2 regions of the Blautia sp. DFI.9.10 genome follow, and region 1 is predicted to be linked to the other one. Evidence: riboswitches for the same ligand, from Rfam matches in the RefSeq annotation. Region 1 holds a riboswitch; the other holds the start of a gene.

What was found. Region 1 has a riboswitch for cobalamin ahead of NE671_RS11760 (ABC transporter permease). Riboswitches for the same ligand answer to the same signal wherever they lie in the genome.
Region 2: another riboswitch for cobalamin. It lies ahead of NE671_RS04690 (cysteine-rich small domain-containing protein); the one in region 1 lies ahead of NE671_RS11760 (ABC transporter permease).

What each region holds. Positions count from the first base shown of each region.
Region 1 covers NZ_JANGAA010000019.1:34,913-38,994, forward strand. The annotation lists gene NE671_RS11755 (MATE family efflux transporter) at 1-1,284, shown strand, start outside; cobalamin riboswitch at 1,432-1,605, shown strand; gene NE671_RS11760 (ABC transporter permease) at 1,743-2,672, shown strand; gene nikC (nickel transporter permease) at 2,688-3,551, shown strand; gene NE671_RS11770 (ABC transporter ATP-binding protein) at 3,532-4,082, shown strand, end outside.
Region 2 covers NZ_JANGAA010000005.1:45,809-49,890, forward strand. The annotation lists gene NE671_RS04680 (glycyl radical protein) at 1-1,312, opposite strand, end outside; gene NE671_RS04685 (phosphatase) at 1,667-2,383, shown strand; gene NE671_RS04690 (cysteine-rich small domain-containing protein) at 2,491-2,778, opposite strand; cobalamin riboswitch at 3,046-3,215, opposite strand; gene NE671_RS04695 (C40 family peptidase) at 3,448-4,082, opposite strand, start outside.

The DNA.
Region 1 (4,082 bases):
CTTGGAAATATTTTTCAGCAGTTTTATACAATGGCAGACACCATGATCGTCGGACAAGTGGTAGGAGTTGAAGCACTGGCGGCAGTAGGGGCCGGAGATTGGCTGGTATGGCTGGTGTTGGGGATCATGACAGGTATCACACAGGGTTTTTCTATTCTTGTATCTCAGTATTATGGAGCAAGGGAAAAGGAAAATCTGAAATGTGCAGTAGCGAAAAGCTATATCATGACAGCATTACTGTCTGTGGTCGTACTCGCAGTAAGTGAAGGTACAGTTTATCATGTTCTTTTATTTTTACAGACACCGGATAATGTCATTGATCTGACAATGCTATATTTGCGGCTGATTTTTGCGGGAATCCCGATCATAGCTGCTTATAATATATTTGCAGCGATCCTTCGGGCACTTGGAAACAGCAGATCTCCGTTGATCGCAATGACAGTGGCAGCAGTGATCAATGTGGGACTGGATCTGTTATTTGTGGCGGTTTTTGGCTGGGGTATAGCCGGAGCAGCAGTGGCAACCGTTATCGCACAGGGATTTTCAGCCTTGTACTGTTTGATCGTATTACGTAAAATCCCGGATATCCGCCTGGAAAAGAAGGACTTTTACAGGCAACCCTCTATGAGCCTGCGGCTTTTGGAACTGGCGGTTCCTCTTGCGATACAGAATGTGATCATCTCCGTGGGAGGACTTGTGGTACAGTATGTGATCAATGGATTTGGTTTTCTGTTTGTGGCGGGATTTACGGCATCGAACAAGCTGTATGGGGTTTTGGAGATGGCTGCCGTTTCATATGGATATGCTATTACAACCTATGTGGGCCAGAATCTTGGTGCAAAAAAATACCAGAGGATTCGAAAAGGCGTGCGCAGCGGCACTTATATGGCAGTGCTCACTTCGGCTTTCATTTCCGGCATGATGGTACTGTTTGGACGTAATGTACTGTCCCTGTTTGTATCCGGTGAACCGGATCAGACCCGACAGGTATTGGATATAGCATATAAGTATTTGTTTATCATGGCTGTCTTTTTGTGGGTGCTGTATTTGCTGTATGTGTATCGTTCCGCTATCCAGGGCCTGGGTAATACTTTGATTCCGCTTGCCAGCGGCATTGCAGAATTTATCATGCGTGTCAGTGTTGCGCTGCTGCTGCCAAAACTGATCGGTGAAGATGGAATATACTATGCAGAGATCTGTGCATGGAGCAGTGCAGCTGTTTTATTATTCGTAAGTTATATGATCATTATACGGAAATATAAAGAAGTCACCGTTCATACATAATGTTATTTACTTAAGGGATCTATAATAATACAGGCAGAAAATATCCGGGTTTCACTATGAAATGTTCAGATATTTTATATTTGACAAAAAACTATTTATATAAAAAGAAAAGTATGATATTATAATATTTATTCATTGCAACTATGAAAATTGAATAGTCAGAAGGGTGTACAAAGTACTTAATAAGGAATCTGGTGAAATGCCAGAACAGCCACCGCTACTGTGACAGGGACGAAAACCAAAATATCACTGGAGAGATCCGGGAAGATGGTAAGTAGGAAGAACTGGAGTCAGGAGACTTGCCTTTTTGACAGAAGAATTCTGATTCGGATGGGATACAGAAGGAATAAGCTCTGCCTGAGGTGGAGGTTTGTTTTTTGTGCTGATATGATGCTGGATCATATCAGCTTTTTTTATTTTAAAAACAATAAACAGATAAAAAATGAGGAGAGATGAAGATGGGAAAAGTAATTGCAAAGCGTTTTATATTTATGATTCCGGTAGTGCTGGCGGTTACATTTATTATTTTTATGCTGAGTTTTATATCGGCAGGTGATGCTGCCAGAGTGCTGGCGGAGAAAAAATATGAGCATCCGTCACCGGAGCAGGTAGAAGAAGTACGGCATGAGGAAGGACTGGATCAGCCGGTGCTGGTACAATACGGGAAATGGCTGGATCAGGCACTTCATGGCGATTTTGGAAAATCATATTCTACCAGAAAACCGGCTTTTGAGGAATTAAAAAGATATTTTCCACAGACATTTAAACTGGCAGTTACTTCGTTTTTATTGTTGATGATCGTATCAGTCCCTCTTGGAATTTTGTCGGCAATTTATGAAAACAGAGTTCTGGATAAAGTCATTCGCATTTTGTCGTCCCTCAGTGTATCTATGCCATCTTTCTGGATCGGTCTGATGCTGCTCTATATATTTGGAGTAAAGCTAAAAGTGATTTCCGTGATCGGAGGAGATGCCGGAGGCATCCCGATTCTTGCGGCATTTGCCATGGATATCAGTTTCTTTGGAATTATGACGAGATTGATCCGTACCAATATGATACAGGTGCTGAAGCAGGATTACATACGTGCCAGCAGAGCTAAGGGATTGTCATCTGTAAATGTAATTTTGCGTCATGGTCTGAAAAATATCCTGATTCCTGTGCTGACACGTCTGGTATCAATTGTGATCGGTTTTTTCTGTGGCTCAGCTGTGATAGAAAGTATTTTTTCAATTCAGGGAATCGGAAATCTGGCATTGAAATCCGTGATCTCAAAAGACACTCCGGTGCTGCAATGTTTTATCTTTATTCTGGCTGTTGGCATTGTAGTATTAAATTTTCTTGTGGATATCGCCTATTCTGCGATTGACCGGCGAATCCAGTTAAAGTAAAGGAGAGATCATAGAATGGGAAGCAGAAGAAAGCAGAAAACAGAAAAAAGCATGATCCAGAATCTGTACTGGAAACAAGTATTCCGGTCACCGAAAACAAAAATAGGATTGATGGTGGTCATAATTTTTGCATTGGCAGCTATTTTTGCACCTGTATTAGCGCCGCATGATCCACTGCTTGTGGATGTTTCGATAAAATTAAAGAATCCGTCGGCGGCATATCCTTTAGGTACTGATCAGCTGGGACGATGTATTTTATCAAGACTTCTCTGGGGCAGCCGGTATTCACTGAGCTATAGCTTTACGGTGCTTCTGATTACTGTATGTGTCGGGGTGCCTATCGGACTGTTTGCCGGATATGTAGGTGGAAAAATCGATTCCATAATTATGAGGATCATTGATGTATTTATGGCTATGCCGGTCTTTATTGTGGCACTTGCCATTGCAGGAACCGTAGGAGCCAGCGGCGCTCATCTGATTCTGTCCTTATCGGTCGTATCCTGGGCAGAATATGCAAGGCTTGCCCGAGCATTGACACTTCAGGAAAAAAATAAAAATTATATGACCGCACTAAAAGCCGGCGGCTGCGGCCACGCAAGGATCATATTTAGGCATGTATTGAGAAATATCCTGCCATCTGTGATCGCACTGGCAACAATGGAAATCGGTTCGATCATTCTGTCAATTGCCGGTTTTTCCTTTATCGGCCTTGGTGTGCAGGCACCGACACCGGAATGGGGGATCATGCTCAGTGACAGTAGAAGTTATATCCAGACTTATCCAAGACTGATGTTTTATCCGGGCATACTGATCATGATCATTGTTCTGGCATTTAATTATCTGGGGGAGGGAATACAGAATGGAACAGCCCAAAAATGATGTCCTAAGGGTAAAAAGACTACATGTGGAGTTTCAGACATCTCACGGAATGGTTCATGCAGTAAAAGATGTCAGCCTGGAAGTAAAACGCGGAAGGATCCATGCTCTGGTGGGAGAAAGTGGAAGCGGCAAGTCAGTTACCTCTCTGACGATCATGAATCTGCTTGCAGGAAATGGAAAGGTGATATCCGGAGATGTGACACTGAACGAAAAGAGTCTTCTGAAGTTATCAGGAAAAGAAAAACGACAGTTATACGGAGACAGGATCGGAATGATCTTTCAGGATCCGACTGCTGCTCTTGATCCACTTTTTACAGTTGAACAACTGCTTCTGGAAGGACTGAGAAAACATCGCAGAATGAGCAAAAAACAGGCAAGGGAAGCAGCGTTGGAAAGTCTGCGGATGATGAATCTGCGTGATCCGGAAGAACTGATGAAGAAAAAACCTTACGAATTGTCTGGTGGTATGTGCCAACGTGTTATGATCGCCATTGCCATGTCCATGAAACCGGATTATCTGATCGCAGATGA
Region 2 (4,082 bases), on a different contig from region 1:
AGCCGATGATGTTATATTCTCTGGCATCTGCAAGAGAAAGGCCACGGTTCTGCAGTGCAGGAATGATAACCTCATCATTGTAATAAGCCGGAAGTCCGATTCCTGTTCTTGTAAGCTCTGCAGCCTTGATCAGGAATTCATGTGGTGATCCGTTCCATACTCTTACAGAAAGAGACGGTGCCGGAAGGTGCACATGCATAGACGCCTGGATGCACATAAAGGAGAGATCATTGGTCACATCCTCGCCATCCTTGTTCTGACCGCCTGCGATCAGGTTCTGGAAAAGGCTGTAGCCTGCAAAGCCTTCTGCAGATGCAGCATCACGGCATTTATTCAGGTCGTTTAATTTTACCCATATGCAGTCCATCAGTTCCTGGGCAAATTCTCTGGTAAGATTGCCTGCTTCCATATCACTCTTGTAATATGGATACATATACTGGTCAAAACGTCCCGGAGAAATAGAATGTCCGCTGCTTTCCATCTGGATCAGCTGCTGTACAAACCAGAAGGACTGGCACGCCTCATAGAAGTTACGGGCGCCCTTCGCCGGTACGCGTGTACAATTGGATGCGATCTGAAGGAGTTCCTGTTTTCTGGTCGGATCCTGACACTGATATGCCATCTGCTCTGCGAGCTCGGCATAGCGATGTGCATAGTCAATAACTGCCTGACAGCTCATGATAACCGCTTCCAGGAAACGGGATTTCTTTGCGTAATCACCATCTCCTACATTACACTCATCCAGTTCCTTCTGAGCTTTGGCAATGATCCCTTCATAACCGATCGCCAGAACTTCTTCATATTTAACGGTTACGTGTCCTACACCATTGTAGAAATAGTTTCCAGGTGTAAAAATATTGTGGTCAATGGCAAGAATCGCTTCCGGTGCCATATAAGAGGTTGCAAGCTCACTGGTAGTCTTGCCTTTCCAGTATTTATGTACCTCACGGAGCTCCGCCTTGGTTTCCTCCGCAATATAAAATGGATCGGCTGTTCTGGTAGCCACTGTATCCAGCTCATCTTCCAGCCACTGGAAAGAATACTCCGGAAACGTCTGACATCCTCTCGGCGCCAAAGTGCTGCTTCCGACGATCAGCTCCTCATCACGGATGATGATCGGAATGTTGTGCAGGATGTGGGCAAATGCCTTGGCTCTGCGGGTGATGATCGGCTCGTCTTCTGTTGCTTTGTAAGACTCTGTGATCAGTTTTGCTCTGGCAGATTCGATCACCGGCATCTTTGCATAAAGATTATCTACAAGATGTGTGATCCTGTCTGTTTTCGGAACATCTGCTATATGAAATTTCTCCATGATTCTCCTTTCTCATAACCGGTTGTTTCTGGTGATCTGTCTGCCTCTACGCTTCCAGAACCGCTCCTGTCCGGCTATGTGCTCATGTAGTTTTATTATACCTTACCCCTACTTCGATGTCAACGAAATCCAACATGTGTTTCTAGCTGTTTTTGTGGTTTTTATCGGTTGTGCCCTGTTGATTTTATTTGTTTTTTGTATTTTTATGTTTTTCTCTATTGACTTTGTTTTTCTGCTCTGCCATACTTGGATTTATATAGGAATTCCTTTGTTTTTCAGAAAAAATTTATGCAAAGCGGACATTCGTATTCCGCTCTGTCACATGTTCTCAAACAGTAAAAGAGGTGTATTTTTATGTATCTTTCTGATATGCATACCCACTCCATCGCCAGTGGTCACGGCACGGAATGTACCATCACCAACATGGCACGCGCAGCTGCTGAGAAAGGTCTCCGGCTTCTCGGAATCACTGATCACGGTCCCGGCACTCTGGCAGCCGGAACTTCCTCCTATTTCCGCAGCCTTACCTATTCTCCCAAAAAACATTTCGGTGTAGAATTACTCTACGGAATTGAACTGAATATCCTTGACCGCAGCGGGACGGTAGATTTAGATCAGGAATTATTATGTAAACTTGATTACGCCATTGCCAGCATGCATGCCTGGAATTACCGCTGCGGTACCAGAGCCGAAAACACAGAAGCTTTTATCAATGTAATGAAAAACCCCTGTGTAAAGATCCTCGGACATAGTGATAACACTCATTACCCGGTTAATTATGATGCGCTTGCAAGGGCTGCCAGGGAAACCGGCACGATCTTTGAGATCAACGAAGCTTCTCTTGCACCTTATGGCTATCGTGGCGACACAAGAGAAAACTGTTTCGAGATCCTTCGATGCTGCCGCAAATATGATCTGCCGCTGCTTCTTTCCAGTGACAGCCATGGCCCGGAGCATATCGGAGATTTTACCTGTGCTGCTGAGTTTGTTCATCAGGCCATGTTTCCGGAACAGCTGATCCTCAACAACCAGATTCCCAGACTCAAGGTTTTTCTCCAAACCAGAGAATGATCTTCTGTATCTTTTTCGACAGATAACAGATATTGTCCACCCCAAACAAAACAGGCCAGTTCAAACACAGGAATATACATTTTCCTGTATCTGAACTGGCCTGTTTTTTATTTTTCCCGCTGCTTCCGTACAATTTCCGCAAGCTCGCTATATTTACCTGTAACATATCCGAAATTTTCTCTTCTGTGAGGAAGCTTGCATTCGGTGCAGTCTTTGATCCCGCTTTCCGTAAAGCGGAAATTACCACCACATTTATCTCCCAGTGCATATAAAGGACAATAGCAGAACAGACAATTGAAGTTCTCCGGATCTGCTCCTTTATGGCACGGAAAATACTCACAGTTTTTGTGGCTGAAGTAAGAGTATTCTTTGCCTTCCCAGTATGGTTTCTCCATGGCTCTTTTCTCCTCTCCTGACATAACCACACATAATTTTTTCCTATAAAAAAGAGGTAGCGATGCCACCCCGGGGTAGAAATATAATCCGTTCATGAGTGCGCGGAGGGAACGAATGTATCCGGAGTAGTATCGCCTGCCATTTAATCATGTATAATTCATATGAACAGGCGCATTCCATAAAAAAATGCCTACTCTCGTAAAAAAGTAGACAACGTCCCAGGGGTGCGGAGTCCCTGAAATGGTTGTTACACTTTACACGGAAGTTTAACCTCGCCATAACAAGCAGGTTTCCTGGCTCCGGGATCATGACTCCTCTCTCCTTCTCATACATACGTACAATGGACTATGAGATTCGCTCCTCCGTTACAGTGACCGGATCGCTCAGGTTTCACACCTGATTCCCTTTTCTGTGGACTTCTGATAATCAATATATAACTGTCAGCTATCCTCAGCACTTGCTATGTTCAATATGGAATTATACTGACATTATAATAACATCCCGTTAATTATATGTCAATACTGTTTTCAATATTTATACATTTTTGAGCATATTTTGTTGCTGTTCACTCCGTTCCATGGGTTTTTCAGTATTTTTTCCGACGTTAAAAACAGCCCGACAAACTGCTGTCGGGCTGCTGTATTTTTATTTTCTGTTGTACGTTTTTATTATACAAGACGTCTTACAGATACAATTGTTCTGTATGTAGCATCATTGCTGATCTTGATCCCGTCCTGAGAGTTCGATGCATGAACGATCTGGCCATTACCCATGTAAATAGCCACGTGTCCGCCATAGCAGATCAGATCTCCCGGCTGTGCATCTGCGTAGGATACTTCTGTACCTGCATTCTGCTGCTCATAGGAGGTTCTCGGAAGGCTGACTCCGAAGTTCGCATAGACACTCTGTACAAATCCGGAGCAGTCTGCACCATTGGTAAGGCTTGTTCCACCCCATACGTAAGGATTTCCCACAAACTGTGTAGCATAATTCACAACAGAAGATCCTGAACCGCTACTGTAAGAAGAACTGTCACTGTCTGAAGATGTATCCTCTGCATTAGATGTGTCCTCTGCACTTTCTTCAGATGCGTCTGTGCTGTTATCGTAATCTGCGTCTGCATTATCCTCTGTATTCTCAGTATCCTCGGACGCATCATCATTCTCACCATTGTCTGCATCTTCATCCACATCCTCGGTGTCATCTTCTGCAGTATCCTCATCTGCATTCTCGATCACGTCGCCGTCCTCATCGTACTGTACGTCTTCGCTCTCGTCCGCCTCATCCTGCTGTGCTTCCTGCT